DNA from 3 places in the Lysinibacillus sp. FSL P4-0201 genome. Region 1 is predicted to be linked to each of the others. Evidence: riboswitches for the same ligand, from Rfam matches in the RefSeq annotation. Region 1 holds a riboswitch; each other region holds the start of a gene.
What was found. Region 1 has a riboswitch for cobalamin ahead of MKY76_RS11055 (ABC transporter substrate-binding protein). Riboswitches for the same ligand answer to the same signal wherever they lie in the genome.
Positions count from the first base shown of each region.

Region 2: another riboswitch for cobalamin. It lies ahead of metE (5-methyltetrahydropteroyltriglutamate--homocysteine S-methyltransferase); the one in region 1 lies ahead of MKY76_RS11055 (ABC transporter substrate-binding protein).
Region 3: another riboswitch for cobalamin. It lies ahead of MKY76_RS11875 (glutaredoxin); the one in region 1 lies ahead of MKY76_RS11055 (ABC transporter substrate-binding protein).

Region 1 is NZ_CP151995.1:2,206,518-2,215,861, reverse strand. Features, by position in the region: gene MKY76_RS11075 (alpha/beta hydrolase) at 1-560, shown strand, start outside; gene MKY76_RS11070 (class I SAM-dependent rRNA methyltransferase) at 623-1,819, shown strand; gene MKY76_RS11065 (S9 family peptidase) at 1,998-3,986, opposite strand; gene MKY76_RS11060 (precorrin-3B methylase) at 4,057-4,734, opposite strand; gene MKY76_RS11055 (ABC transporter substrate-binding protein) at 4,787-5,779, opposite strand; cobalamin riboswitch at 5,942-6,129, opposite strand; gene MKY76_RS11050 (translation factor GTPase family protein) at 6,312-8,249, shown strand; gene MKY76_RS11045 (hypothetical protein) at 8,395-9,150, opposite strand.
Region 2 is NZ_CP151995.1:2,365,059-2,376,343, forward strand. Features, by position in the region: gene MKY76_RS11790 (ATP-binding protein) at 1-868, shown strand, start outside; gene MKY76_RS11795 (response regulator) at 865-1,971, shown strand; gene MKY76_RS11800 (GNAT family N-acetyltransferase) at 2,043-2,546, shown strand; gene MKY76_RS11805 (DinB family protein) at 2,595-3,062, shown strand; gene MKY76_RS11810 (hypothetical protein) at 3,090-3,371, opposite strand; gene MKY76_RS11815 (DUF3888 domain-containing protein) at 3,420-3,830, opposite strand; gene MKY76_RS11820 (hypothetical protein) at 3,921-4,340, shown strand; gene MKY76_RS11825 (Lsa family ABC-F type ribosomal protection protein) at 4,372-5,853, opposite strand; cobalamin riboswitch at 6,418-6,598, shown strand; gene metE (5-methyltetrahydropteroyltriglutamate--homocysteine S-methyltransferase) at 6,772-9,069, shown strand; cobalamin riboswitch at 9,219-9,412, shown strand; gene nikA (nickel ABC transporter substrate-binding protein) at 9,561-11,177, shown strand; gene nikB (nickel ABC transporter permease) at 11,249-11,285, shown strand, end outside.
Region 3 is NZ_CP151995.1:2,377,345-2,388,629, reverse strand. Features, by position in the region: gene MKY76_RS11915 (hypothetical protein) at 14-400, shown strand; gene MKY76_RS11910 (hypothetical protein) at 510-1,106, opposite strand; gene MKY76_RS11905 (PaaI family thioesterase) at 1,403-1,894, shown strand; gene MKY76_RS11900 (copper amine oxidase N-terminal domain-containing protein) at 1,977-2,825, opposite strand; gene dut (dUTP diphosphatase) at 2,971-3,408, opposite strand; gene nrdF (class 1b ribonucleoside-diphosphate reductase subunit beta) at 3,421-4,389, opposite strand; gene nrdE (class 1b ribonucleoside-diphosphate reductase subunit alpha) at 4,377-6,470, opposite strand; gene nrdI (class Ib ribonucleoside-diphosphate reductase assembly flavoprotein NrdI) at 6,467-6,826, opposite strand; gene MKY76_RS11875 (glutaredoxin) at 6,823-7,047, opposite strand; cobalamin riboswitch at 7,165-7,343, opposite strand; gene MKY76_RS11870 (hypothetical protein) at 7,714-7,995, opposite strand; gene MKY76_RS11865 (hypothetical protein) at 8,005-8,391, opposite strand; gene MKY76_RS11860 (DUF2089 domain-containing protein) at 8,404-8,769, opposite strand; gene MKY76_RS11855 (dipeptide/oligopeptide/nickel ABC transporter ATP-binding protein) at 8,958-9,764, opposite strand; gene MKY76_RS11850 (ABC transporter ATP-binding protein) at 9,774-10,544, opposite strand; gene MKY76_RS11845 (ABC transporter permease subunit) at 10,558-11,285, opposite strand, start outside.

The DNA.
Region 1 (9,344 bases):
ATCCTTTCCCAACACCCTTACATGATGCCTACGATAGCTTAGTATGGGTGCACAATCATATGGAAGCCTTAGGTGGCGATGCAAGTCGATTATCAGTTGCTGGGGACAGTGCTGGCGGAAATTTGGCTACTGTGGTTGCATACTTAGCTACTGCACTAGAGGGACCATCGTTACACGCTCAAACACTCATCTATCCTGTCACAAATGTCGATTTTTCAACAGTATCTTATCTGGCATATGGTGAAGATTACGGCTTAGATACACAAGCCATGCAGTGGTTCTCTCATCACTATACAGAGGAAGCAAACTTCACAAATCCACTTGTGTCCCCTCTTCAGCTAGAGGAAGTCCGTAACATGCCGAAAACATTCATTATAGCTGCAGAGGCAGATGTTCTCTTTGATGAGGGTCTAAGCTATGCACAAAAGTTAAAGGCTGCTGGTGTGGTAGTGGAACATATTACAATGCCAGGTTTAATCCATAGTTATTTCAGTAAAATGAATTATTTTGAAGAAGCAACGATTGAAACCGTTACAAAAATTGCGCAATTCCTGAAATAAGTTTGGCTATCCCGCGCAAACAGTGCGATAATAGAGCAAAACGTTTTTTAAAGGATGACACTATGACACAAACAATAGCTCTACAAATACAACAGCCCTTTTCTGATCAATTAAAAAAAGGCTTCCCACTTATTTCAAAGGATGCGGTTGATGCACGACGTTTACCTACTGAGCAAGGAACACTCCTCAGGCTCATTGATCATCATAACCGTTTTATTGGAACAGGTTACTACGGCATCCAAAACAAAGGGATTGGCTGGGTGCTAACGACCGATACGAATGAAACAATTGATAAAGCTTTTTTTATAAAAAAATTCAAAAAAGCCATCGACAATCGTGCTGCATTTTTTAGCAATGAAAACACAACAGCCTTTCGTGTGTTTAATGGTGAAGGAGATGGCATCGGCGGTCTTACGATTGATTTTTTTAACAGCTACTACATGGTAAGCTGGTATAGTGAGGGCATTTATTCATTTAAAGAAGTCGTGTATGATGCGCTTGCTGAGACAGTAGACTACCAAGCGATTTATGAAAAAAAACGCTTTGATAGCAAAGGACAATATATCGAGCAAGATGATTTTGTAATGGGCACGCCAGGAGAATTTCCTATCATGGTGAAGGAAAATGGTATGACCTATGCGGTGCATTTAAACGATGGCGCCATGACAGGGATTTTCCTCGATCAACGTGAGGTACGATTGGCTATTCGAGAGCGTTATGCCAACAACACAGACATGCTGAATACGTTTTCCTATACAGGAGCATTTTCTGTGGCTGCCGCTCTAGGAGGAGCCATCAAGACAACGAGTGTAGATGTGGCAAAGCGCAGTCTAGCCAAAACGATTGAGCAATTTAGTGTCAATCATATTGATTATGAGGCACAGGATATAAAAGTCATGGATGTCTTCCATTATTTTAAATATGCACAACGCCATGCTTTACAGTTTGACCTTGTCGTATTAGACCCACCTAGCTTTGCACGTACGAAGCAAATGACCTTTTCAACGGCAAAGGACTACCCTAAATTACTAAAGGACACGATTGCCATTACCGCTAAAAACGGCATCATTGTGGCTTCCACAAATAATGCCAGCTTTGGCATGAAAAAGTTCAAAGGCTTTATTGACCAAGCATTTAAAGAGACTCGTACACGCTATAAAATTGTCGAGGAATACGGTTTACCGAAGGATTTCCGTGTACCACGTGAATACCCTGAATTTAATTATCTGAAGGTCGTGTTCATCCAGAAAATCGACTAACCAATTGAGAATCACACCAAGGTGTGATTCTTTTTATGTAAGGAAAAGTTGATTCTACCTAAGGAGGTTCGGTATCTCTACAATAAAGATTCCAATAGATTGAAACGTTATAAACAATCAAACAGAGCCCTTCTATTAAAAGTAGCCTAAGAAGAGAACATCTTCTTAGGCCACCCGATTATAGATATTTCACAAACCAATCACGGATATATTCAAGTCGATTAATTCGTAATGTAGGCTTTCCACTTCTTGAAAGTTCATGATTCGCCTCAGGGAAACGCACGAATTTTGTTTGTTTTTTACGATATTTTAAGGCGATAAACAATTGCTCTGCCTGCTCAATTGGACAACGATAGTCTTTTTCACCATGTAAAATCAATAATGGTGTCTCCACTTTGTCTACATACTTCAGTGGCGAATGATGCCATAGCTTCTCTATATCATCGAGTCCTGCTTGAATTTGCCAGTCTGTAAAGTAATAGCCGATATCACTGACACCAGCAAAGCTAATCCAGTTCGAAATGGAGCGCTGCGTCACAGCTGCTTTAAAGCGATTTGTATGGCCCACAATCCAGTTGGTCATAAAACCACCGTAGCTTCCACCAGTTACACCTAGACGATCTTGATCAATAAAATCATAGTGCTCCAGAGCGTAGTCTACCGCTGCCATTAAGTCCGCATAATCATTACCACCATAATCGCCCCGTACTGCATCCACAAATTTTTGGCCATAGCCATGACTACCACGCGGATTAGTATAAAGCACTGCAAAGCCTTGTGCAGCAAGGATTTGGAATTCATTAAAGTAGGTATTACCATACATTGCATGCGGACCACCATGGATTTCAAGAATGAGAGGATATTTCTTCCCTGCTTCATAGCCAACTGGCCTCATAATCCAGCCATTGACCTTCCAGCCTTCTGCACCTTCAAATTCGATACTCTCGGGAACAGCTAATGTTTTGGTTTTTAAAAAATCTTCATTAATGGACGTCAACTGTTCTTTGTCACCTGTTTTTAGGTTCACATAAAACAGATCGCCTGGATTGGTCGTTGTGCTAATAGCCGCAATAGCCTGATCATTTTGCGCATCAAGTGAGAAGCCATAGACATATTGATCATCATGGATAGCTGGGTAAATTTCGCCATCTACATTTCCGTAATAAATCGCCGCATTGCCGTGATCTGTGACTTGGAAGTAGAAGCTATGATTATCATTCATCCATTGCACACGTGGTGATGCTACACCTTGCAGGAAATCACCGATGACATAATCACCAACAGGCGCATCAAATTCACTTGTTACACAGTTTAGTAGTTTTTGCTCCATGTCATAAATCCAAAGCTTTGCTTGTGTGGCATTTTCAAATTCACGTTCTCCACCTACAAAAGAAAGATAGCGACTATTCGGAGACCAAGCTGTTTGGTAATAAGCACCCGAACCTTCTGTTAGCTTGTGACTCTGCTTAGATTCTAACTCCAATAAATAGATATCCACATTAAATGAGAAATCTAAATCCTCCGCTTTATCTGCTAAGTACATAAGGTATTTGCCATCTGGCGACCAAGTACCCAGATGGCAGTACTCTTTGCCTTCTGTCACTTGTTCTAGCTCTCCTGATGCCACATTGACAATGGCAATATGGGTAAACTGCTCCATATCAATAAATCCACCAGCATCCGATTTGTGTTTCATTTTCTCGATTTCTAGTGGCTTTAGTTCTTTATCCTTTTTCTTCTCATCCTCCGCTTTATCTAGGATGGTTTCATCTTTCCCTAGCACGACTGAAAAAGCAATTTTCTTGCCACATGGTGACCAGACAGGGGAGGTCGCTCCATTTTTACAATGTGTCACCTGTTTTGCCTCTCCACCTGCTTTCGAAAGAACATAAATTTGCGACTTACCTGTTCTCGTTGACAAAAATGCAATTTGACTGCCATCTGGTGACCAAACAGGGGAACTCGTTCTATCTTCACCAAATGTCCATTGCTGTGGTGTTTTGTTCTTCAAGTTTATGTAAAACAAATTCGATATATAGTCATTTTTCTTCTCGTCCATACGAGTCTCTACATAAACTACCTCTGTCCCATCTGGTGAAAGCTGTGGATCTGCTACTGATTTTAAGTGATAAAGATCTTCTGGTTGAATCCCTTGTTTCGATGTCATGTTCTTGCTCCTTTGTATTGTAATTTTCTGTGCCTTACTACAATACTTCGACACCCTAAGTAATATTCCTCTATTTAATTGAATTTTTTACTAGTTCCCAATATTCTGCTGACTTTGTTCTGCGATAAAATTTATAAAAGGGCTCATTTGGGCGAGCATGCTCCTTATAAAGGTTTATCAGGTGCAGTAAAAAATCTTCAATTTGTGTGACGTCTACCCTCTTAGCGAATAACGTGCCAGCCTGTGCCTTTGCTCCCATTGGTATTGCCCCTAAATAGACATCAAAGCTTTCTTGTTGGTAAACGAGTCCAATATCATCATAGACTGCATTGTAGCAAGCTGATGCACAGCCATTAATATTGACACGCACTCTTGCAGGTACCTTCATCCCCTCTATGGCATGATAGAGCTGTTCGGTTATCGGAGCAGCCTCCATTTTCTCCCCATCACAAAAATCGCAGGCCTTCATGGCTATGATTGAACCAGAGGGAGCAACATAAAGACCTGCTTCCTGTAAGGCTTGCACCGCTTCCGTGGCATCGCACGTTGGTATGGATACGAGTATACTATAGGAAGCAGAATATTTTATCGCCCCCTTTTCGCCAGCAATTTCGGCTATTTTTTGGAATTGTGCAGGAGTATAATGCTTATTAATAATGCCAGGGCTAACGGCTAGACGGGTAAACTCACCATGACGGTTCAGTGTTTCAAATGTTTGATCTGGTACATTTTTTTGAAATGCGTTCATTTTTATCGCTCCTTATAAAAAAGGAGCTAGCAAAAACGCTAGCTCGAATGGATTAAAAGTTTTCAGGATAGAAGCCCTTTGCTAAAATTTCAATGGCCTCTGCCGCACGAACCCCTTCAGACGCTGCTGAAAGTGGCAGGATGACAAAGCGCTCATTTTTGACCGCTTCCATCTCCTTTAAGGCTGGATCATTTTTTAAGAATTGGATCTTTTGGTCTGCCGTTGTTTCACCGTAATCAATCACGACAACTACCTCTGGGTTGCGGTCTACTGCATCTTCCTTCGACACAGTTGTCCAGCCTGATTCCACATCACCAAAGATATTTTGTCCACCCGCGATTGTCACAAGTTCATTCATAAAGTTTTGACCAGCTGTAAATACATCCTTTTCACCGCTATCAAACACAAGAACACGTAATTTTTCGCTATCTTTTGGTAATTTAGCTTGTACTGCCTCTACATCTTTCGTCATTTGCTCAATTAAAGCTTCGCCACGATCCTCAATACGGAAAATCTTCGCGATATTGCGAATATCAGTGAAAATATCCTCTATTGTTGGCTTTGTCATGTTGGAAGCCGTATGTAAATACGTATGGATGCCTAATTCTTCAAGCTCTTCTTGTGTGCCTACACCCTTTTCGCCAAAGCCACTTTTCCAGCCAGCATATAGGAAATCTGCCTCGGCATCGATGACTTGCTCCTTCGTTGGGTATTGATCGGAAAGAACAGGGACCTTATCGTATGCCTCTTGCAGTGGTTCATAGATTTTATCATCTAAGTAAGCTGTCCCTACCATAGAATCCTCTAAACCAAGTGCTAACATAATTTCTGTCACATGTTGATTTAAGCTAATCGCTTTTGTTGGTGCTTCCGTATATGTTTGAGTTGTGTCATTATTTTTAATGGTTACTTCTGCTGCCGCCTCAGATGGCTCAACCTTTTCACCTTGTGCAACTGATTCCGTTTTGTCCTTTGCGTTACAAGCCCCTAAAACAGCGACCAAGGCAATGATCATCATCAGCCATATACTTTTCCATTTCTTCATGTCCTTTTCTCCTTTGCTGTTAAAATATAGAAAGAAATCAGAGACTTCTTTACTACTAAGGTAGTTGGAAGGGCATAAAAAAACCCTCTTGTCGCCAAGAGAGTAGCATAGTGAAATAACGGTATCATTACCTTCATCACTATCCCCATCCTCGTGGTTCTTAGTCAAAAAATACATACTGGCAGGTATCCTGGCTTAGGTTCATCATCTATACGCCTTCCCATAGTTTCACTACAGTGGCATGCTGTATAGACTCCCCATTTACAGTTGCGGGACAGCATCGGAATTGCACCGATTTCCCTTTTAAGCAAATGACAAATGCCATTTGCACCAATACGTTCTATAATGGTCAATACTATTGATAGACTAGCAGAAGAAAATTTATCGCGCAATCAGTAGTATGACACTAAAAGTATAATCATCATTATATTAGCACTATTTTGACATAAAGACGAACTATTTTACAAGAAATATAGAAGCTAGTATTCTGTTACAATAAAAAGATAGCATTCTATAGAAACGAGGATTTCTTATGTACAAAACGATCGGTGTACTTGCGCACGTGGATGCAGGAAAAACGACCTTCTCTGAGCAAGTGCTTTTTCATACAAATTGTATTCAAGCACGGGGGCGTGTTGATCATCAGGATACCTTTCTTGATCATCATGAGCTAGAGCGCAGACGAGGCATTACGATATTTGCCGAGCAAGGGCGCATGAATATTGGCGATGATACATACACATTGATTGATACGCCAGGGCATGTCGATTTCTCCCCTGAGATGGAGCGTGCTATTCGTGTGATGGATTATGCCATTATTATCATTAGCGCTGTCGAAGGGATACAGGGCCATACAGAAACAGTGTGGCAACTTTTACGTCAATACCATGTCCCTACCTTCTTCTTTATCAATAAAATGGATCGTGAGGGTGCCAATATGGAGGCTGTCATCAGCCAGCTTCGCAAAGATTGCTCTCAGTATGTATTATTCATCGATGAGCCACTGCGAGCAGACTATGTATCAAATAATATTATGGAATGGCTGGCGGAGCGCGACGAAAAATTGCTTGATGCCTTTCTAAATGAGTCATTGGAGCATGAACAGTGTCTTGCTCAATTAAAGGAAATGATTAAAAATGAAGGTGCCTTCCCTTGCTTTGCTGGCTCGGCCTTAAAGGATGAGGGCATTCAGGAATTTCTTGACCAGCTCCCGCTGTTAACGGCTTCCCATTTTGACAAGGATGCCCCGTTTGAGGGCGAGGTTTTTAAGATTCGTCATGATGGGCACCAGCGTTTAACCTTTATGAAGGCAACCAAGGGCTCGTTGCATGTACGAGATGAATTTTCATTTGACGAAGTAACAGAAAAAGTGACCGAAATTCGCCTTTATAACGGCAGTCGCTTTGAGACCGTTCAACAGGTAGAGGCAGGAGAAATTTTCGCTGTCAAAGGACTGAGCCAGGCAAACATTGGGGATCGAATCGGTACAACGATGCTATCACAGCCCTATGAGCTTGTCCCAACCTTACAGGCAAAGGTTCAATATGAGGGTGATCAGCATATCAAGGAAGTGCTACAGATTTTCCGTTTACTCGAAGCAGAAGAACCGTCCTTGCGTGTGGTCTGGCAGGAAAAATTTCAGGAAATCCATGTGCATATTATGGGTGCCATTCAATTGGAGGTCCTGACAGAGGTATTAATGACGCGTTTTTCATTAGCTGTCTCCTTTGGTGAGCCGCAAATTTTATACATGGAAACCATTGCGACGACCGTAACGGGCTATGGTCATTTCGAGCCCCTCAAGCATTATGCAGAAGTTCATTTATTAATGGAGCCAAATCCACGTGGAACAGGTAATACCTTCACCAATGCCTGTCATGCCGATCATTTATCTGTAGGCAATCAGCGCCTTGTTGAAAAGCATCTGTTTGAGCGTGACCATCATGGGCTACTAACAGGCTTCCCTGTAACAGATATTCATTTTACACTTCTAACAGGTCGCGGGCACAATGAACATACATCGGGGGGAGATTTCCGTGAAGCCAGTTTCCGTGCCCTGCGTCAGGGGCTGGAGCAGGCACAAAATGTTCTACTTGAACCCTATTATCGCTTTAAAATGAAAGCTTCAAACGACTTTATCGGTCGTATGATGACTGATATTCAGCAAGCAGCTGGCACGTTCGATGACCCGATTTTATCCGAAACGGATGTTATCATAACAGGTCGTGCACCTGTTGCCACTTTAATGAGCTACAGCACAACCTTTGCCGCCTATACAAATGGGAAAGGTGCACTCACACTCCAATTTGATGGCTATGATGTGTGCCATAATACAGAGGATGTGATTGCACAGATTGGCTACGATAAAAATGCCGATCCTGAGTATAGTTCCTCTAGTATCTTTTGTGCAAAGGGCAAAGGATATTCGGTTCCATGGCAAGAAGCACAGGCAGCCATGCATTGCCTGTAGGATGATGAGACTGCTCGCTTCGGGTATTTCCTCGGCTTCCACGGGTATCCATCGCTCTAGCGCGGGTATTTCTTGCTTGGGCATCAATATATCTCTACCCTGCCACAAGATATTACAAGCCCTCCAAAAAATGGAGGGCTTGTTTTTATAGTGCACCGACAGCTTTCTTTGTTGGATTGTCCAACAAATATGCGGGTTCAACTATTACATAGTCATGCTTGTTCGTAAAATCAATTAGTACCTTACCAGGTTGACTTTTTAATAGTTGTAGATGATCAATTAATTGCAGTAAAAGCTTGTGACCGTTGCCACGTGGATGCCAGTTGAAATGATAATCATTTAACGCTTGCACCGCTTCAATAAATTGGGCATATTCCTGCTGCACAAATGCAATGAGTTTGTCATGATGAGATGCTAAATCATATAAATATGTTTCGTAAAAGCGCATGACAATCGAGCATAATAAGTCATTGACACGAGCGGCACTTAAAACAGGCTTTGGCTCCAATGATAGACGGTCGAGGTTGGGCTTTGCGCGTGTAGAATCAATGCGCGTAATTAAGTGATACGCTTCTCCGTTGACCTCATAGACAATCGGATTGGTCGGCATGTACATCATAAAACTATTCGTCTTTGTTTTTAGTTCATCTGCTATGGCTGCTTTCGCTAAAAGATGACCGTCCACATCCCCATTTTGTATCCAAATAATTTCTTTATTATATAAGATTTGCTCAAAGAAGCGATCATTACGAATCAGCTTCGTTGCTAATAATTGATCGATCAGAGACTCGACCACCATTCTTGTTTTCGCTTTCTTGGCAACTTCTGTGCGTGGTTGCTTACAAATGTTCAGATCTTCATAAGGCGTTTCCAACATTGTCGTTACATGAATATTTGTCATACGTGCATCCCCTTTGCGTACATATTTTCAAAACAAAAAGGACTCCCTACTTTTGAGGAAATCCTTCATTTTATCTTCTTTCATCACACAATGCCAAACAAACCCTAAGTATGTGTGAACGAGTTCGATTGTGAACCCTTTCATTTACTATGGGCGTTTGACGTACTGTGACGAACAGAGCATTCTGTTTTGTC
Region 2 (11,285 bases), 160 kb from region 1:
TATTAAAACCAATCATGTAGATTGTATGTTAATCGACCTAATGATGAATGGCATGTCGGGTTATGAGTTATGTAAACGTGTACGTAAACAATATGATATGCTGGAACTACCAATAATTATCTTAACTACAGTTATGAAGCAATCTGACTTACTGCAAACGTTAAAAGTAGGGGCGAATGATTATCTACAAAAGCCGATTTCTACCGATGAACTTTTTATTCGTATTGAATCTTTATTGGCTGTTCGACAATCATCAATCGATGCAATCGAAGTAGAAATGAACTATTTATATTCACAGGTCACACCACATTTTGTATATAACACACTTAATACGATTATTGGTTTAAGTTATACAGATATGGAAAACACACGTGAAGCTCTTTATTGTTTAGCCACTTATTTCCGTGCAAAACTGAATGTTCATTATCGAAATAGCATTGTCCCCATTGATGAGGAGATGGAGCTTGTAAAAGCCTATTTATCAATTGAAAAAATGCGCTTTGGAGATCGTTTACGTATTAAATATGATATTGACGAATCGATACAATTAGGAATCCCTGCATTGTCCATTCAACCTTTAATTGAAAACGCAGTGTTCCATGGTATCTCTAAGAAAGTAGAGGGAGGGACCATAGAATTAAGCCTACAGAGAGAGGGACAATTTGTAAGAATTAATATCTATGATAATGGTGTAGGAATTTCAGAAGAAAAATTGCACCAATTGCTAAATGAAGAAAGTACAAGAATTGGCTTTATGAATCCATTAAAGAAATTTAAATTAATAAAAAATGCTAGTTTACGAATTTACAGCGAAGAAGGAAAGGGAACAACAATTGTCATTTTATTACCAGAGGGTGGTGTCACATGAATATAATGATCGTTGATGATGAAAAATTGGCCATTGATGTTTTATCTATTATGGTTAAACAACTTGCCCAATTTCAGATTAACATTAAGGGAACATTTACAAATCCAACTGAGGTCCTCCAGTTTCTTGAAAAAGAAATAATTGATGTAGTGTTTTTAGATATTGAAATGATTGACACACACGGTATGCAACTTGCAAAGCAGCTCCTACACAAGCAACCATCCTTACAAATCATTTTTGTTACAGCTCATACACAATTTGCCGTGGAGGCTTTTGAAGTTGAGGCAACAGATTATTTATTAAAGCCAGTACAGGAAAAACGACTGATTAATGCGTTAACAAAAGCACAGAAAAAAATGGTCGTGACGGTGGCGCCGAGGGATGAGAAGAAAAACTCATTATATGCGCATACATTAGGCAGCTTTTATCTACTGGATGTTCAACATAATGTGATTAAGTGGCGAACAAGAAAAGTACGTGAACTATTTTTATATTTACTATTTCACCAAAAACGGCCTATGTTAAATGCAGTTCTTTTAGAGGAATTGTGGCCAGATTTGAACTTTGAAAAGGCAGCTAGTAATTTACATACAACTATTTATCATTTAAGAAAGATATTAAAGGACAATGGTATTCAAGATCCCATACTCTTGGTCAATAATCACTATAAATTAAATGCGGAAATTCAAACTGATTATGATGAGCTGAATCAACTATTGGAGCAGGATCAACATGATGAGAAATCCATTCAGCAGTTATTGAATTGCTATGAGGGTGATTTTTTAATAGATGAGGAGTATTTATGGGTTAATCAAATCAGGCTCCGCTTAAAGCAATCTGTATTACATGTGCTTGAACAGTATATTGCACGTACAGACGTTGCCCACACTTTATTAAAGTATAATTGCCTACAAAAGCTTTTAGAGCTAGACGAATACAATGAACAGTATATGTTTCAATTGTTAGAATTCTTAATTCAACAAAATAGGAAACAAGAATGTATAAAATTCTTTGAATCTATAGAGGCAAAATTAGCTGAAATTGATCTCGCTGTGCCAGAAAAATTTTATAGAAAATACAACGAGTTCTTACTCAACGTTTAGAAACGATTTCGGAAAAGTAATTTCTGTTTTAATAGTAGGTAATAATTTTATAAAAAGGAGATGCTTTCGGCATGCAAAAGATTGAAATAATTGAGCTTCACCATATTGAGCAAGATTTGGAGAGGCTTACTGAATTATTGATTATGGTCGTAGATGAAGGAGCATCCGTAGGTTTTTTACCTCCACTCACACAAGAACAAGCGATAAAATATTGGCAATCTGTCTTAGCGTCAGATGTCTTACTGTTCATTGCGAAAATAAATAATGAAATTGCAGGTAGTATTCAATTGCATTTAACTAGCAAACCAAATGGCATTCATCGTGCTGAAATTTGCAAGTTAATGACACATCCCAACTTTAGACGCAACGGTATTGGACGAGCGCTGATGCAACAAGCAGAGGAACGAGCAAAACAAGAAAACCGCTCCTTGCTAGTTTTAGATACGAGAGAAGGGGATCCTTCCAATAAATTATATAAATCATTAGATTATCAAGAAGTGGGGAAAATTCCTCAATATACTATTTCACCAGATGGAGAATTAGAAGCAACCGTAATTTACTATAAATTAATTTAATCCATGGTATTGAATATAACTGAAAACGTGTAGAAAGGGAGCTAGTATATGAACGAAGCACAATTATTTATGCAAATGAAAATGTGGCGTAATTGGACTGTTGAATTTCTACGTACGATCCCTGAGAATATTGCTGATCAGATACCCGCAGGACATCATAACAATATTCGTTGGAATGCTGGTCATCTATTAGTTGGTTGGGATCATACCATTTTTCCAGCTGTTACACAAGAAAGGCATTTGCCTCTATCCTATCATGTAATGTTTCCTAGTGGCAGTAAACCAGATAACTGGACTGAGCAACCGCCAACAATGGATCAAATTATTATACTCCTAGAGGAACAACCAATTCTGATTGAACAAGCTTGTGCAGGACATCTACATGAACCGCTTAAAGAACCTTTTTTAGGTATGAAAACATTAGGTGATATGGTTGTCTTTCATATGAACCATGAAAATTTTCACATGGGAATTATAAAAAGTATGATGCAAACGCTCTTAAAGAATGAAGCCTAACTGATGGAATCAGTTGGCTTCATTTTTCTATATATACCACGGTAACAGATCCTCCATTTTCTTACCTGGCTTACTTGTTTTATCTGTTACGATCCATGTGCCGTCTTTCTTTTGCAGCTGATAGCTTACATTTGTACCATCCGCTCTTTTAAAGAGCATATAACCTATATTACCCTTGATAAAAGTGACAGGGTCTATGACATTTTTGTAGGGAATCTTTCGCTCAGGAAATAAAATATGGGTCACTATTTCCTCTGCAATCATAGCAAGGGATTTCATATCATTATTAATTTCAGCTTGATATTGCAATTGATCGTATCGGTAGGAAGTATAAGATGCTAAGTCCAGCTTAAAACTCTACTGTATATCTAACAGTGTTGCCCTATAGAATGCGTTTATTGCCTTTTCTACATCATCTGCCTCATGTATATAGCGAAGTGTGATGACACCAGTTGGACTGACTTCAAACGTAATGATTTCCTTACTGTAGGGTGGGGAATGCGCATGCTCAAAGGTCGTAACTTCCACGCTAACTTTAAAGCTAAACTGACTTTCTTTGACAATTTTTAAAATTTTCACATCATACAAGCCATACTGCTTAGGATAGCCATAGTAATGATCAATTTCCTTTTCAATAAATGGATTAAGGATTGTAATGAATGTGTCCCTGATTAGTTGCTCATCAGCTTGTTCACTTTGCGCATAAATCTTACATGGCAGAATGAACATAGTGAAGATAAACATTAAAACATAAGCAAATTTTTTCATGGAATAGTGACCTTTCTGCAGGATGATACTTTATAGAGTGCACCAATCACAGCAAATTATCGAGCATTTTTAAAGAAAGGGAGTTGAACAATGGAAAAAATAATAATGCCCTTTTTATGTATGCTTTTGTTATTTCCAACAGCTACTTCGGGATCAGAACCTGAAGGATTAAAATGTCCAAATCCAGATGTATTGATGAAAACAACGGAGAAAGACAAAGACGAGCTTAGTCAAGCATTAGCTGACATCATTCCAAAAGTATATGGCTCAAGCCCTGATTATCAGGAGTGGCAAATTGAGGTGATAAAGCCCATGCCCATATTAACTGGCATGGAGGAGAATTACTATAAAATGGCGGTGAACTTCTGTGGAGAAAATGTGGCTAATCACTCCTGGTTTGTTCGATTAAGGTTTCCAAGATTACTGCCAGCGCAAAGTGCATCACTAGGTGAGCTATATATCGTAAAAGAGACAAATTCTAAATGGATCCATTGGTTTCAATATCATTAAAAAGGAAGAATCCATAAATGGATTCTTCTCTTTATGACATCGCTATCGTTTTCATGGCAACAGTTTGTTGAAATGCCTGATCATGCTCAACAATCACCATTGTGAGATGAGAGCTTTTTATGAGCTCTTCAATCTGCATGCGTGAATAGATATCAATAAAATTGAGTGGTTCATCCCAAATATATAAATGAGCCTTCTCACACAAGCTTTTAGCAATCAGCAGCTTTTTCTTTTGCCCACCAGAATAATGAGAGATATCCTTCTCAAATTGAATACGCTCAAAATCCATCTTGCGCAGGATTGATTTAAATAACGTCTCATCAATACCATGCTCTTCAATAAATTCCGATAGCAATCCCTTTAAATGGGATGTATCCTGCTGAACATAGGAAATGACTAGACCTGAAGCTAACTTTATCGAGCCTGTATGTTGGATGGGCTTACCTAGAATAAGTTTTAACATACTACTTTTTCCGCTTCCATTTTTGCCATCTAAAACAACTCGATCCCCTTGTGCCACTTTGAAGCTAATAGGCTTATTCACGATATGGTCATCGTACCGAATCGATACATCCGTGACAACAACCATTTCTTTTGATGGATATGCCAATGGCTCTACTTTCAATGACTCGGTTTTTTCAACATTTTTTAGCAGTTTTGATTTTTCCTCAATAGCTCTTTGTTGTCTGGATTCCAGGTTCTTCGCTCGTTTCATCATCTTGGCTGCTTTATGTCCAACAAAGCCTTTGTCCAGTTTGGAACCTGAATTGGTTGTGCCGTTTTTGGAGGCTTCCACTTGATTAGACCAACCTGACGAACGCTTTGAGGATTGTTTTAATCGGTCGATATCTTTTTGCAGTCGTTGATTGGTTACTTCTTCGTGTTCCTGCTGACGATCAAAATTTAACTTCCAAGAAGAATAATTTCCACTTTGAACGTCAATATTGGCTCTATTAATCGATAGGATATGGTCAACACAGCCATCTAAAAAGCTTCTGTCATGTGAAATTAAAATAAATCCTTTTTTCCTGCGAAGATAATCGGAAACCGTCTTTCTTGCATCCGTGTCTAGGTGATTGGTTGGTTCATCAATTAATAAAAATTGACCCTCTGTCAAAAACAACGCAGCAAGCAGCACCTTTGTTTGTTCGCCATTGGATAATGTTTTAAAAGGACGATACATGACCTCCGCATCTACATGTAGGTAAGCTATTTCACGTAGACATTCCCAATCTTCTGCCTGAGGACAAATTTCCTCAAATATTTCATGGGTATATTTATTTGGATCAGAAACTGGATAGGGGAAATAAGTGAAGTCTACAGAAGAGATGATTTTTCCGCTATACTCATAATTTCCTAATAACAACTGAAAGAATGTTGTTTTACCTCGTCCGTTTCTACCGATAAATCCAAGTTTCCAATCCGTATCGATTTGAAAGTTGACATTCTCAAAAATATTGTCAAAGCTGCTTGGATAAGAAAAAGTTAGGTTTTGTACTTGTATCATGGACATGATAATTCCTCCTTTGTATTGCAACAGTTTACTTTTCATACAAAGTCGGTCTATCCATCTATGGTTCATTTCTCCGTATAAGCAGATGGATATTAACGACTTATACGGAGTGTTACATGCGTTACAATAGTTTCTGAATCGCTCATATTTTTCCTCTCCTTTATGGGTAAATGAAAGGTACAAAATCAACTATGAAAGCAAGAAAAAATCCCTCCAATTGTGCATTGGAAGGATTAGTCTTTCTCTGAATTAATGCGATTTGCCATTTGTGTCATGACAAATAAAATGCAAACTGATAGTTAAAAATGGATAGACTAACCCTATATTTTGTGTTTGAAATCATTCAATTCAAATAAAAATATAGTTTAGTTCTTCATTGTCCATTCATCAGTCCTCTCATAATTGTCTTTTTATAGTAACAAATTTTTTTACAGAATACAATGTAACCTTATTTTCATTTAGTACTATACAATAATTCCTATAATATTTATAGAAATAATTTATATAATAGTTGAAAAATAATTTCTACTATTCTGAAATATGTGCTATAGTAGGAGCATAATTGAATATTGTGTAAGACTTGGTGCCAAATGAAAGTTTGGCTTAAAAGGGAAGTCGGTGCAAATCCGACGCTGTCCCGCAACTGTAATTCGGAGCAAATCACAAATGCCACTGGGGAAACTGGGAAGGCTGTGAGGCGTGTTGATGGAAAGCCAGGAGACCTGCCAATTTCTAGTACACACCAAATACCTACGTGGAAATAGGTGGTGAAAAGTGACCAAATAGGCACTGTGCGATAACGTTTATGCGAAAGTAGATACTTTTTCGTATTGTTTTAGCATTATTAATTTTAACATGCAGCCATTTTCCTAATAGGAGAATGGCTTTTTATTTTTTCTAAAAAAGGAGCTTAAAAACATGAACTATACAAGTACATTGATCGGTTATCCCTATATAGGAGAGGAACGCGAATGGAAAAAAGCACTAGAAGCATTTTGGCGCAATGAACTTTCTGAGGAGGACTTTGAGGAAAAATTAAAGAAAATCCGTTTATCAAGAATAAACAAGCAGCTGCAACTTGGAATCGATATGGTGACAGTTGGCGACTTTACGTTTTACGATAGAATGTTAGATACAGCTTTGATGTTTGGTTTAGTTCCAAAGCGCTTTAACTGGCAAGGTGGTAAAGTCGATTTTCATACCTACTTCAGTGTAGCAAGAGGAGACAAAACAGCCGTAGCTAGTGAAATGACAAAATGGTTTAATACAAATTATCACTACATTGTTCCAGAGTATGAGGGACAAGCCTTACAACTAACAGAAAATAAAGTGTTAGCCGACTTTTTAGAGGCGAAGGAAACTTTCGGTATCATTGCGAAGCCGACACTAATTGGTCCCTATACATTTTATAAGTTAACGAAAGGCTACAACAAATTAACACAGGTTGAGTACTTATTAGCTTTATTACCACTCTATACGCAGGTATTAAAAGAATTAGTGGATGCAGGTGCCACTTGGATTCAGCTAGAAGAGCCATCCCTCGTCTTAACACTTGATCCAGCAGAGATAAAGCTGGTGAAAGAAATGTATGACCAGTTAGCCACTGCCGTTCCTGAGGCTAAAATAATGCTACAGACTTATTTCGAAGCTTTAAGTGCCTATGAAGCATTAAGTACATTGCCTGTTCAAGGATTCGGTTTGGACTTTGTTCATGGCTATAAAGGAAATATGGCGTCACTTCGTCAATTTGGTTTCCCGCAGGATAAAGTATTAGGAATAGGGGTTGTGAATGGCCGTGATATTTGGCGTTCAAACCTGGCGGAGGTCAATGCGACAATTCAAGCCATTGAACAGCTAAGTCATGCTGCTGAACTATGGATTCAACCATCAAGTAACCTACAGCACGTTCCAATCACAACCTCTCTTGAAAATGAACTTGACCCTGTTTTAAAGCAGTCTCTGGCCTTCGCAGATGAGAAAATCGTAGAAATCACGGGGCTGACTAAATATAGACGAGATAAAGATGGTTCCTTACAACATAATTTTTCAGAAAGTATGAAGGCGATTGAGGCTCTAAAAAATCATCCAATCCGCCAAAATAAGTTAATTCATCAAGCCGTTCAAACTGTGACAAAGCAAGATTTTGAACGACACAGTAATTTTACGAAGCGACAAACGATCCAACAACAAGCCTTAGGATTACCGCTGTTTCCAACAACTACAATCGGTAGCTTCCCGCAATCAGATGAAGTGAAAAGAAATCGTAATGCGTGGCGAAAGAAACAATTATCGAATGAAGCCTATGAAACATTTTTAGAAGACGAAACAAAGCGCTGGATCTCCATACAAGAGGAATTAGATATCGATGTACTTGTTCATGGTGAATTTGAGCGTACAGATATGGTCGAATATTTCGGTGAAAAGCTGACTGGCTTTGCCTTTACAGAGAAAGCGTGGGTTGTTTCATATGGATCACGCTGTGTGAAGCCTCCGATCATTTATGGAGATGTTGCATGGGCTTCACCAATTACCGTAAAAGAATCCGCCTATGCCCAAAGCCTAACGAAGCGATTTGTAAAAGGCATGCTGACAGGGCCAGTAACAATATTAAATTGGTCCTTTGTGCGAGATGATTTGTCCCGTAAAGATGTCGCTTATCAAATTTCATTAGCACTCCGTAAAGAGGTGGAAGCACTAGAAAACGCAGGTATATCAATTATTCAAGTGGACGAGCCAGCGTTAAGAGAAGGTTTACCGCTTAGAAAGGAGGAATGGGGGGCTTACTTAGAGTGGGCTGTCAATTCCTTTAAGCTTGCGACATCTAGTGTCAAAGATGAAACACAAATCCATACACATATGTGTTACTGCGAGTTTAATGATTTCATCGAACCAATTAGCGCACTAGATGCAGATGTGATTTCCATAGAAACATCACGAAGTCATGGGGAACTTATTACCTCACTACAAGTGCAGCCCTATAAAAAAGGAATTGGCTTAGGCGTCTATGATATTCATAGCCCTCGTGTACCAAGCGAGGATGAAATGCTCGCTATTATGAAAGATAGTCTACAGGTGCTGGACCGTTATCAATTCTGGGTGAATCCAGATTGTGGCTTAAAAACGAGAAAAGAAGATGAAACCGTTGCAGCTTTAGCGAATATGGTTGCTGCTACTAAAACGTTGCGTCAAGCTGTACAGCAATCTACATCAAGCTAACGAAATGATTTTTAATCTACCACATCTACTCTCCAATAACGAAGACTAGGGTAAATCCCTAGTCTTTTTATCTTACGTCGATATATATATATTATCTTCAGAAAGTAAAATTGACGTGAACATGCGAGCATGTTATGTTTATTACTAATTTCATAGCAATCATTACAAGTTTGAGTGAAATCGTCTTTCATTCAATTAAAAGGAAAATGGGTGAAAATCCCATGCTGTCCCGCAGCTGTAAATGAGGAGTTTTGTTTCAAATACCACTGAGTGAGTACTTGGGAAGGTGAAACAAAATGATGATTCATGAGCCAGAATGCCTGCTTGTAAGAAGATTCATTGATGATCTACGAAAGATAGGGAGATGGATGGAGACTTGCTCATCGTGGGTTTTTCTGTCCTTATTCTTTTTTAGAATAAGGTTTTTTTATGCCTTCTCTTCTTCAACAAGTAGATGTATTTGTACTACGAATAGAGATAGGAGACAGAAAATGAGATTGACAAAGTATTTACTTCCTTTCCTGCTTGTCCTGACGTTCAGTTTACTTGCTGGCTGTACAGGCACGGATGAAGAAAAGGAAAAGACCTCAGCAAACCAAACAGATGAAAAAATAATAACGATTGGCTGGCCATTAGATGTCGGTCCATTGAATCCTCATACATATTTACCGAATCAAATGACTGCCCAAGCAATGGTTTATGAATCCTTGGTGGAATACAATGATGATGGTACTGTTACGCCTAAGCTCGCCGAAAGCTGGGACATCTCTGAGGATAAAACTTCGTATACTTTCCATCTAAGAAAAGACGTGAAATATTCAGACGGCACTGCATTTAATGCAGATAATGTCATTCGTAACTTTGACGCCGTTTTAGCGAATCGAGACATGCATTCTTGGATGGGCATGGTTAACCACATGAAAGAGGTTGTAAAAGTAGATGATTTTACAATTCGTCTGCAATTGGATGAGCCTTATTATCCAGTCTTAAACGAACTTGCCTTCGTCAGACCTTTCCGTTTTTTAGGGGATAACGGATTCCCAAAGGATGATATGACGCAAGATTCTATCAAAGCACCGATTGGAACAGGCCCTTGGGTATTAACTGAATACAAAAAGGACGAATATGCATTATTTAGTCGCAATGAAAACTATTGGGGAGAAAAACCACTAGTTGAACAAATAAAAGTAAAAATTATTCCTGACTCAGAATCTATTTCATTAGCATTTGAAAACGAAGAATTAGATTTAATTTATGGGCGTGGCATTATTAGTTTAGATAACTATACGTATTTAAAAGACAGTGGCAAATACAAAACTGCTACCTCTGAGCCTTTATCTACGAAAGCACTGCTATTCAATACACAATCTGGTCCATTATCTGAGCTAAAGGTACGTCAAGCCATTCAATATGCTATTAATAAGGAACAAATGGTCGACAGTATTACACATGGTACGGAAAAAGTAGCGAACACATTGTTCTGGGATGCGATTCCTTATGCCAATATAGATTTAGCACCTATTGTATACAATCCAGAAAAAGCCCAACAATTGCTAGATGAGGCAGGGTGGTTATTACCTAAGGGTGAAAAAATTCGTTCAAAAAACGGACAGCTGTTGTCTTTAGATTTGATTTACATTGCATCCGATGCAATTCAAAAACCAATGGCAGAATTAATGCAAGGTGAACTCGCAAAAATTGGCGTTCAGTTGAATTTAGAAGGGGCAGATGTAATGGTCGGTCTTCAAAAATTGATGGATGACCAGGTGGATATTAATTTCTGGCGTACCAATGGACCACCTACAGATCCACATAGCTTTGCAAATGAATCAGCTACACCAAATGCTAGTGGTGTGTACGAGGCGAAATTAGGCCTAGCAAACGCCAAAGAAATCGATACGAAAATTCACCAATTATTAGTAGGAACAGATGAACAGGAACGCGTGCAGCTTTACACGAATATTTTAACGATGTTTCATGACCAGGCACTCTTTTACCCTATTTCTTACGAAACAAATAATGTGATTTATCAACCATCTCTAAAGGATTTTGCACCACGTGCATCTGAATATGATATACCTTATGCACAAATGGCTAAAGAAAAATAAAAGTGGAGGAGAGAGTGTGTCTAGCAGAGACAGCTCTCTCTTTATCATAGGATTGAGTAGGAAGTGACAGCATGTATGAATCAACATGGATCTTTTGTTTAAAAAGAA
Region 3 (11,285 bases), 170 kb from region 1:
GGGTGAAGACAAGGTGAAAATAAAAACAATTTTGTTGTTAATGATTTGTTCCTTAGCGTTAGTTGCTTGTAACGATCAGAAAGAAGCATCGAAGGTGATAGAAATTCAAGAATTAATTAATTTTGATGAAGTGCAACCCGATACTTTACAACAAATCTCCGATGCGAAAGATATTAAAATTATAGAAAAAACATTTAAAAAAGCTAGAGAATTCGGTGAGGTCGATAACGAAATTGCTCCGCAGTATAAGATCAAACTAAACGATGATGAATACTATCTATGGATTGATAATACAATCACTGGGACAATAGCAAACGTAAACAGTAGAAATATGTTCTACAATATCCTAGCCACCGATGAATTTAAAGAGGCCATTAATTATCGAGAGCAAAATAAATGATTTTAAATAATAGTAGCAACGATCTGTAAGAAACATAGATTGTTGCTATTTTTTAGGGTATGTTTTATATTATCTAGCTTCATGTTGCTGGGAATGTTCTCTCACTTTTTCAACGGATATAGAGCCCCTCCGTATTAGCAACCTTTTCTAATAACTCAAGATTATGTTGGCTGTAAATTAAAAAGGCTAAGCCATTCCCACTAAATACAATATTCTCCTCAGGTAAAATAAAATGTAAATGGAGATGGTCCGAAACAGCTAATTTTATTAGTGAAATTAACATTGTGTAATCATCAATGTTTAATAAAATGCCTTCTGTAAGATCTTTAGGTATAATTTTACCCCACTCATTCTCGTAGACTTTATAATACAATTGATCCTTATATAAAGGATCTGGTAAATAATAAAATGCATAAAATTCAGATGATTTTAACCACATCAATTCAAAAAATCTCTCAAATTTTTCTAGGCTTTTCTGGTACGAATGATAATCCTGCGTTTTTTGTTGGAAATCGACCATCTCTAATTTATCGAAGAATACTTCAACTTGACTATATTTTTCATTACTTTTTATCTGATAAGGGTAAATATCAAGTATTTTAGCACTTTCATAATCATACAATTGCTCTAGTAATTCTTCTAATTTTTTACTGTCTTTATTAGTTGCTTCCTTGCAAATACAATCGATTATATTTTTTAATGACATACCTTTTGACTCCTTTAATTCCTTCTTCAGCACAGCAATGCAACGATCATAGTATACCATCTTTCTATTGTTGCACCATGCCAGCGTTTTACAAGCTATGCAGCTTTTCCTACTTTCTGATACCAGCCCTCCCCATCTGTCACTAAATTTGTCCAACTTTATGGTAGTGCTTTCTTACATAGTTTAAATAGATGGAATATTTAGATTTTTATTGATGGAATGGAAATGATTAATTATACTTAAATGATTAACGTTCGATTAGAAACAAATAATACTAGAGTATTGGGGAGAGAAGAATGGAAGAATTAAAAGTAGAAAAAGCAATTCAAGATATTTATCCAGATGATATCGCTTGGTGTTATGGGTGTGGCCGTTTGAATGATGATGGTCATCATCTTCGCACGGGGTGGCATGGTGATAAGACGATTACAATCTATACACCTGAATCAAAATATATGGGTATTCCAGGATTTATCTATGGTGGTTTAATTGCTTCATTAATTGATTGCCATGGAACAGGGTCGGCAGCGCTTGCCTTGCATCGTAAAAATGGACATGAAATTGGTGATGGAGCGGAGCCACCTCGATTTGTAACGGCTAACCTTAATGTAGATTTCCTAAAGCCAACACCCCAACATGTTCCATTAAAGGCAATTGGCACTGTTGAAGAAATTCATCCGAAGAAATGGAAAGTAGAAACTGAAGTTTACGCGCAGGATACGCTTTGTGCTCGTGGAACAGTAGTTCTTGTAGTCATGCCTAGTACTTTTCTAAATAAAAATGATTAGCATTTTTTATCCTCACTAAAATAAGAAGAGCACATCTTATTTATAGATGTGCTCTTCTATTGCGTTTTTAATGGATTCATAATCAAGGAACTGTATTACTAATAACTGTCACAAAGCCATTTCTCTTAGCAGTTTCCATTAACGAATAAATAGAGTCACTGGCAGTTTTGTTAAACTCATACCATTGGTCAACAGCTGCGTCATAAATCAACACGTCTGGCTGTCCAGTCAAAGGTTTATCTGAAGATTGCACCAACGAATAGAGATCATAACGTGCTATGCTACTACCTTCCTTGTTCAGGAAATCATATTGGCCCATTTTATAATAGCCCCCAATTACGGTGCTATGGACAGACCATGTGTAGTCGTTAGGCTGTTTTATCTTCTTGCCCATATTTTTAGTAAATATACGGTGCATTTCTTGCATATAGGCATTGCCATTGATTTGCTCGACTACTCCCCCCATTGTCATGTGGTATTCATGAAGTAATGCTTTCACTTCCACACCCTTAATCATCAATGGCTCTGTATCGATAGAGATCGTTAAATGATCATAATGAACTTTACAGCCAAAGATTTCTGCTAGAAAACGTAATGGTACAATGGTGCGTCCATTCTTTAAGTATGGCTTTGCATCCAATAATACCGTTTTTCCATTTGCTGTGGCTTTACTACTGTTTAACTTTAAACTGACTTTCATCTCACTTTGGGTCAGTATCACTTGCCCATCCGACCAATGCACCTTAGCCCCTAAATTTTCACTAATCACGCGTAAAGGTACCATTGTTCGATTGTTTTTTATTTCGGGCTTCACATCCGTTTGTACTGTCATACCGTCCACTTTTAGTTGACTACTAGCTGCTGCAGCAGTTGTGATAGATGTAAGAATGACAATCAACATAAGGAAAATACCTGAACATATTTTTTTCATGATTATTAGCTCCTTTAATTCGCTATCATTACTTCATTCCATATGTACCCTATTATTTCCTCCTGCTATTAGCAACGGTAACAAAAAAATCCTGCATTTTCGCAGGATTTTTAAGTAAACTTTATGCGGTTTATATATAGGTACGCTATTTCGTACCACTTGCACCAAATCCAGATTCTCCACGGACCGTTTGAGATAATTCATCTACTTCCACTAATTGAATAGAAGGAACAAATTGAATAACCATTTGAGCAATGCGCATTGATTTTTCTACGATAAATGGTTCTTGACCATGGTTGATTAAAATAACACCGATTTCGCCTCTATAGCCTTCATCTATAGTGCCTGGGCTATTCAGTACGGTTACACTATGCTTTAATGCTAGTCCACTTCTTGGTCGAATTTGGGCTTCCGTTCCCTTAGGTAACTCAATCTGAATACCTGTCTTAATGAGTTTGGCTACGCCTGCTGGGATTTCTACTGCTTCTATGGAATAGAGGTCCATGCCTGCATCACCAGGGTTGGCTTGTATCGGTAGCATGGCATCAGCGTGAACTTTTTTAATTTTTACTTCTAGATTCATTGTTCTTCATCCTTAACGATTAAAATTGAATGTGTCATCTGTGATTGGCGCAACTTTTGCCTTGGCATAGGTAGCACCCTTTTGTGAAAAGAAATCATATGTGGAGCCTTCATTACGAATACCATTCATCACAATTGGATTGACTTCCTCTTCTGGGAACATGGCTTCAAAGCCGACATTCATTAAAGCTTTATTAGCATTATAACGTACATATGCTCGCACTTCAGGTGATAATCCTGTTTCCGCATAAATATCATCTGTATACTTCATTTCATTTTGATATAAATCTAATAATAGCTCATAGCCCCATAAATGTAGCTCTTCTTGCTTTTCCTTTGAAAATTGCTTGAATAAATTTTGAGCAAAAAATCCAACTGCTACCCCATGGATAGATTCATCGCGCAAGATGAGTGAAATAATCTCGGCACTGTTTCGTAGGAAGCCTTGTCCTCCTAAGTATAGTGGATAGAAAAAGCCAGAATAAAACAGGAAAGATTCAAGCATAACGGATGAAAACATCGCTTTCCATAAGCTCTCTGGATTGCCTTCTTCAATACTATTATAAATGTCTGCTATTTTATTGGCTTTATACTGTAGAAATTCATTTTTCTTGACCCATTCAAATAGCTCGTCGATTTCTTCGTTTGTACAAAGCGTTGTGAAAATATAAGAATAGGACTTGGCATGTATCGCCTCGAATGCATCAAAAACGGTTAGGACAGCCTTTTCCTGTAAATCGTCTGTATAAGCAGCAACACGATTCATTCCGATATTTGTTTGTACAGTATCCAGTAAGGTTAATCCTGCAAATACTTTTTTATATGTGTCCTGATGCTCAAAGCTTTTCCATTGTTTAATATCTTTACTGACCGCAATTTCTTCTGGAAACCAAATTTGCTTCCATTGCTGGTCCCAAAATATTTGGGCAAGCTCACTTGTTGCCTTATTCCAATTGACTGCCTCATAAATTATATTTGACATGCTACACACTCCTCTAAGCTTTGTAATCGTTGACGAACATAGTAAACAGACTTAATGCCCTTTATCCACGCATAAATGTATACTTTAGCCAATTGTTCGGTTGTCCAATTGTCCGTTACATAAAGCGTCATGGAAATACCTTGGTCAACGTGCTTTTGAGAAGCTGCATATAAATCAATTAAATCATACGGATTTACATCATACGCCTCCACATATAAATGACTATTGTCATTTGTTAAATGAGGCATTGGATAAATGGTTCTACTATCGGCGTAATCACGAACCTCTACGCGCTCTGTACATGGTGCGATTGAAGCCGTACAGCTACGAATATATGAAATACTACCAGTTGGTGCAATAGCCAAACGATAGGAATGGAATAGACCGTACTGCATTACATCCTGCTTTAACGTTTCCCACATCTTGTTTGTGATGATTGGAATATTGCCAAGCGCCTTCAACACAGCAGGCGATAGTTCTTCTTCAGTTTTATTGATATATTGGTCAAAATAGCTACCTGATGCATAATCACTGTCCTCAAATCGGTAGAAGGTTGCAGCTTTTTCTTTCGCCATTTCCATCGAAGATTTCAGAGAATAATAGTTCATCGCTTCCATAAAGTGATCCATGAAATCAATGGAATCTTTTGAGCCGTACAGGATGCCTTCTGTCACGAGATGCCCATGGAGGTTCATACAGCCAAGCCCTACAGAATGCATTAATTGATTGGCTTTTGCAACAGACGGAACATTCTTAATATGCGTCATTTGCGATACATTCGTTAATAGGTGCATGGCTGTATCGACTAATGCGCCGAAATCCTTGACTTTACTTGCTGCATGGATATCGATGGAACCTAAGTTACACGATACATCTAATCCATAGTCATTTGGTTGATCCTGGTCCGTAATGATACTTGTCTCTTGTACTTGTAAGATTTCTGTACATAAATTGGACATTTTGACACGTCCAATATTTTTTAAAGGATGTACCTTATTGACATTATCATCAAAGATTTCAAACGGATAGCCTGATTCAAATTGTGCTTTTTTCACCTCTGTGTAAAGCTTTCGTGCATTTAAACGTTTAATTTTACGAATTTTAGGGTTATCAAGTAGCTCGTAGTACATGTCTGAAATAGAAATTTCAGACATACGTTTGCCATATTCTTTAAAAATATCGTATGGACTAAACAAAACAATATCCTTATCACGTTTCATCAGTTCGAAGAAAATACTAGGTATAATAATCCCTGTTGAAAGGGTAGCGAGGCGAATTTTATCATCAGCATTTGGTTTTTTTGATGAAATGAAATTTTCTATGTCTGCATGGAAAATATTTAGATAGACAACACCTGAGCCATTTCGTTGCCCTAACTGATTCGAATAACTGAAAGAATTTTCTAACAGTTTCGCTACTGGGATGACACCACTTGCACGATTTAATATCTCTTTAATTGGATCACCTAATGGACGTAAATCTGTTAAGTTGACCCCAACTCCACCACCAAGGCGTGATAGCTCTAAACAATAGCCAATATTTTCAGCAATACTATTCATGGAGTCATCCATTGATAATTTAAAGCAGCTGACTAATTCACCACGTGCTTTCTTACCACTATTTAAAGCAGTTGGTGTTGCAGGCTGATAGGCTTCCATCATTGCTTCGACAGAGCGTTCTGCTAGAGCCGTGTTGCCTTGAGCTAAATACAAAGCAATAATGACAATACGATCCTCATACTTTTCTAAGATTTCTTCCCCATCACGACTTTTCATAGCATAGCTATCGTAAAATTTGCTTGCGCTCATAAAGGATGGAAAGCGGAAATTATAATCATAGGCTTTCTTGTACAGCTTCTTAATAAATTCCATTTCGTACATGTCGATAAATGCTTTCTCATAGTAGCCCTCATCAACTAAATAGCGGATTTTTTCTTCAATATCTATAAAATAACGCAAACGTACGTTAACATACTCTAAAAAGTAGCGGCGCGTAGCTTCGCGGTCCTTTTCTAACTCCAGTAATCCAGTTGTACTATAACGATTCAGTACGTCATTATTAAGCTTTAAATAGGTTTTCATCTCATTACCCTCGTTTCATAAAACGTTTGTATTGCTTCGTAATCCGTTTGATTACCTTGTAAATCTAATTTCCTTACTAAGGGTACATGATAGGTAGCAGCGATTTTCTCACCAGCAGCGCCAAATACATGATGACCGAAGTTACTATTCCCACTGGCAACTACTCCTTTACAAAAATCCCTGTTTTTTTCTAAGAAACGTTGTACCTTTGCTGGAATGTCACCTAAACCATCTGTGTAGGTAATTAAGAGATATGGCTTGTTCAATCGCAATTCTTCCGAGAGCTCGATACATTCTGCCTTTAATTTGGATACAACATTTCGGACATTACCTGTACGACTCGCGTAAACAATCATAGGGCAATCAACTCAATTTGAGAAACAATTTCCTGAACATCTCCTATGAAAGTTTCATTCATCTCTAAAACAGGCACACTTAAAAAACCTGCGTCAATAATCGTTTGCTTTGCTTGTTCATCGTGATCGATGTTAACAATTTCAGCTTCAAGTCCTACACGTTGTAGTTCAGATTTTACCCATAGGCATTTTGGACAAATTGTTTTCGTATAAAGTTTCATAGAAATCCCTCTTTTCATAAAATAAAAAAGCCTATCTCCTCTAGAGAGATAGGCTAAATGGAAACGTTAACATACCAAAAATACTGACGTTCCCATCTCTTAATCCCCGAAGAAATGATAAATTTGTTTTATAAAGGCAGGTCTCCTGGCTTTGCTTCATTCTCTGATTCCCTTCCCATGCAAATGCACAGTGGTTGCAATCATCGTCAGCTTCACAGTTGCGGGGACAGCGTCGGAATTGTACCGAACTTCCCTTTTAAACTACATGTAGTAGTACCTTTGTAAAACGAACACAATATATAGTTGTTGTTCAATAGTTTTAAGTGTACCATCCTTCAAATGAAAAGTAAATCAAGATTCTAAACTTCTTTATTTTTTGATTATTCAGTATTTTAAATTATGTAGTTCCAAATAGATTACCACTAATCACTTATACCCGAATTAAAAATCTATTTTAACGATGTACGTGATTTTCTACTAAAATGGATTTAGAATTCTGATTTGTAGTTTAAAGAAATCTTCTATTTTATGTACCATTGAAAAATAGTTGTCTCTATCGTAAGTCCTGAAATAATGATCATCTCTTACCCATTTCAAATGATGCTCATTACATTAATAAAGAGCATGCTTTTATCATAACATGCTCTTACCATTCTATCATTGGGATTATAGTCTAACCTTAACCTCAGTCCCGTCCTGAGCTTTGACATCGACTAGCACAAGTCCTTTATAATTTTGTAGTTCCTTGATAATCGGCTTTAACATTTCTTTGTCGATGAGGGGAAAGGTAAAGTCTATTTTCTTTTTATCGAAGTATGCCTTTGTCCACTTATTGGCTTGTTGCTGAATCCATTTAGAAGTTAAAATGGAGAGGACAATGGTTAGCACAGTATAGGGAACAGGGACGGTAAAGCGAACGTCTTTTGCTTTCACTTTTACATGCATCATTCGTCGCCTCTACTCAATGAAGACTGCAACGGAATCTCCGTTTGCTGATTTTATATCTACAATTTGTCCATCTAGTTCATTTTCAATCGCTTCAAGAAGAAGATTGATGTCGATATCTTTTACGTATTTTTCAGATTGCGGAATACTTGCAGCGATGCTGTGTCCTGCCATCAATACGGCTTTGACAAGTTTAATTGGTAAATTTACCGTGACATTATCATTTTCGGTGGATACAACACGGACCTTTAACGTTTTATCTAAATACTTTGTTTTTTCCACAAATTTATTCTCTGATTCTTCTTTCTGTTGTAGCACTTGAATCAGCTCTGATCCTTTATCCGCATCAATTTTGCCCTCTTGAATCATCGTTAACACTTTTGTAATTTCCTCTTTCATGGTCGTTCCTCCCTATTCATCTTTTAAGAGCTTTATGGCTTCATCTGTTGTGATTTCGCCATTTTCAAGCATGCTTACAATTTTTTTCTCATCTACTTCATTTTTCTTCTTTTGAGCATAGCCAAGGGATGAAATAATATCATTTAGCTTGCCTCGAACTGTTGGATACGAAACCCCCAGTTCCTTTTCAACCTCTTTAATATTTCCTCGGCAGGTTAAAAATACTTCCACAAAATGAAGCTGATCCTGTGATAAGGATGCTAGCTTCGACAATTCAAACTCATTTTCAATGGTCGTGTGACAATGAGAACACTGTAACTTCGTAATTTTTAATGTTTTACTGCAGACAGGACAATTTGTGATTACTTGATAAGCCATAGTGAACTCCTTCCTTTAAGTTAAGCTGATTATATAATAAAGAAATTAAAGATGTAAATAATAAAATTAATAATTTTAATTAAAAAATAAATAAAATTAATATCTTGATTAATTTTATTTATTTTTGTTTCTATATTGCTTTAAAAATTAAAAACGCCATTTTTAATTTCTCAAAATGGCGTTTCTGTTTAATTGGGTCTATCCTTCTTTTTTCTTTCCCGCGGGTGTGATGGCAAAATTGCATTGTATAACGCTTGTGAAGCGGGGTGCTGATATGTCCCACCCTTGCCTATCTCCTCCACTAGCTGACCATGCTGCATCACAAGGATGCGATCTGACATAAAACGTGTGGCCTGTAAATCATGTGAAATGAATAGATAAGCAAGCTGTAGCTCTTTTTGAAGTCTTTGCAGTAGCTCTATAATCGTCTTTTGCAAAATCATATCAAGACTACTAATGGCCTCATCTAAAACAATCAGTTTCGGCTTTAATGCAAGAGCTCTAGCAATGTTGACTCGTTGCTGCTGTCCCCCACTTAGCTGTGAGGGATAGTTTTGAGCCATTGCCCACTCTAACTCTACACAGTCTAGTAATTCCCTTACTTTCTGTTGTCGCTCTGCTTTGCTAAAATGCTCGAAATTCAAAAACGGTTCTTCGAGTATTTCGAAAATCGTCTGTTTTGGATTAAATGAATGATAACTATTTTGAAAAACAGCCTGTAAATTTCTTCGTATCATTTTTTTCTCTTTGCTGGGTGCTTCGTATAAATTGACACCTTGAAAGATCAGCTCTCCGTTTGTTGGTCGTTCAATCCCTAAAATAATGCGCCCTAATGTGCTTTTTCCAGAACCACTTTGACCGACGATGCCAAGACATTCTCCTTCCTGAAGTGAAAATGTCACATTCTCTAATACAGGGGCTTCCTGTCCTCGTTTGAATAGAAATGGTCTTTGCGCATAGTATTTCTCAATATTTTTTACTTCTAGTAGCGTCATTTTATCACCTCATAGCATTCTCGCTTGTAAAAGTTTCTTGGTATAGGGATGCTGAGGCGCATCAAAAAAATCAAAAACATTTGCTTGCTCAACGATTTCTCCTTGATACATCACAGCCACATCGTCCGCAAGCTCAGCAATGACACCTAAATCATGCGTGACAAGGAGTATGGTAGCATCTGTTTCTGAGCGAATTTGATTAAATAGTGTTAATACTTGTTTCTGATTGATGGTATCCAGAGCAGTCGTAGGCTCGTCTGCGATGTAGAGGGAGGCCTGTATCGCCATTGACAGAGCAATCATCACTCGCTGTAGCATGCCTCCACTTAACTGGAAAGGATAGTAGGACAAGAGCTGCTCTGGCTGAGGTAAATGAACTTTTTTCAAAGCATCAAGGGCGATCTGTCTCATTTCTTTTTTTGTAAGCTTAAAGTGTGCTTTTAATGTTTCTCGAAAATGACTTTCAATCGTTTGAATATGATCAAATGCAGCGGGTGGGTTTTGCAAAATCATCGAAAGATGTCTGCCACGATAAGCTCTCCATTTAGTAGCTGAAACGTTTAATAAATTTTCTTGCAGATAGAGTACTTCCCCTTGGCTGACATGGGCAAAGGACGGTAATGTTTGCATGATGGCATGGCAAAGCATAGACTTGCCACTGCCACTTTCCCCGATAATTCCTAGGACTCGCCCTTTATAAGCTGTCAGGTTGATAGAGGTTAATATATTTTTCTCCCCTATTTTGACTGTGAGGTCTATCACTTCTAAAACTTTCTCCATAACTTCCCCTTTCCTAGTCAAGCCTTTTTAAACGATTTGCTAATTGATTAAACAATAACACAACAAGGATGATGGCAAGTCCTGGATAAAGCATTAATTCAGGATGCTGTCTCATGTATTGCTTTCCTTCATTGATCATCATGCCCCATTCTGGAATCGGTGCCTGCACCCCAAGTCCGATAAAGGAAAAGCCTGCAATTTCTAAAATCACCTTCCCGATATCTAATGCGACAATCGTGACAATAGATGGCAATAGATTGGGTATATAATGGCGTCTAATTAATTGGATACCTGTAGTGCCCGTTATCCTAGCAGCTTGAACAAAGTCTTTCTCATTGATGCCAATAAACAAACCTCGGATCATTCTTGCATAATAAATAAGCTGTGTGAAAATGAGCGCTATTAAAACATTTTTTAAGCTAGGACCTAATATACCTAACAGCCCAAATGCAAGTACGAGTGTCGGAAAGGCTAATAAAATATCACATAATCGAATAAAAAGAAAATCAATTAATCCTCTTTTCAACGCTACAAAAGCACCCAGTAGGATAGCTAAAACAATAGCGACTAGCTGAATGATGAGCGCTGAACCTAAAGAATAACGAATACCTAAAAGAAGGCGTGACAAGATACACCTTCCTAAATGATCTGTACCTAATGGATAGTCCCAAGACGGGACTGAAAATTTCTTAGCAATATCGACAGCAAAAGGGTCGTGTGGCATTAAAATTGGCGCCAACA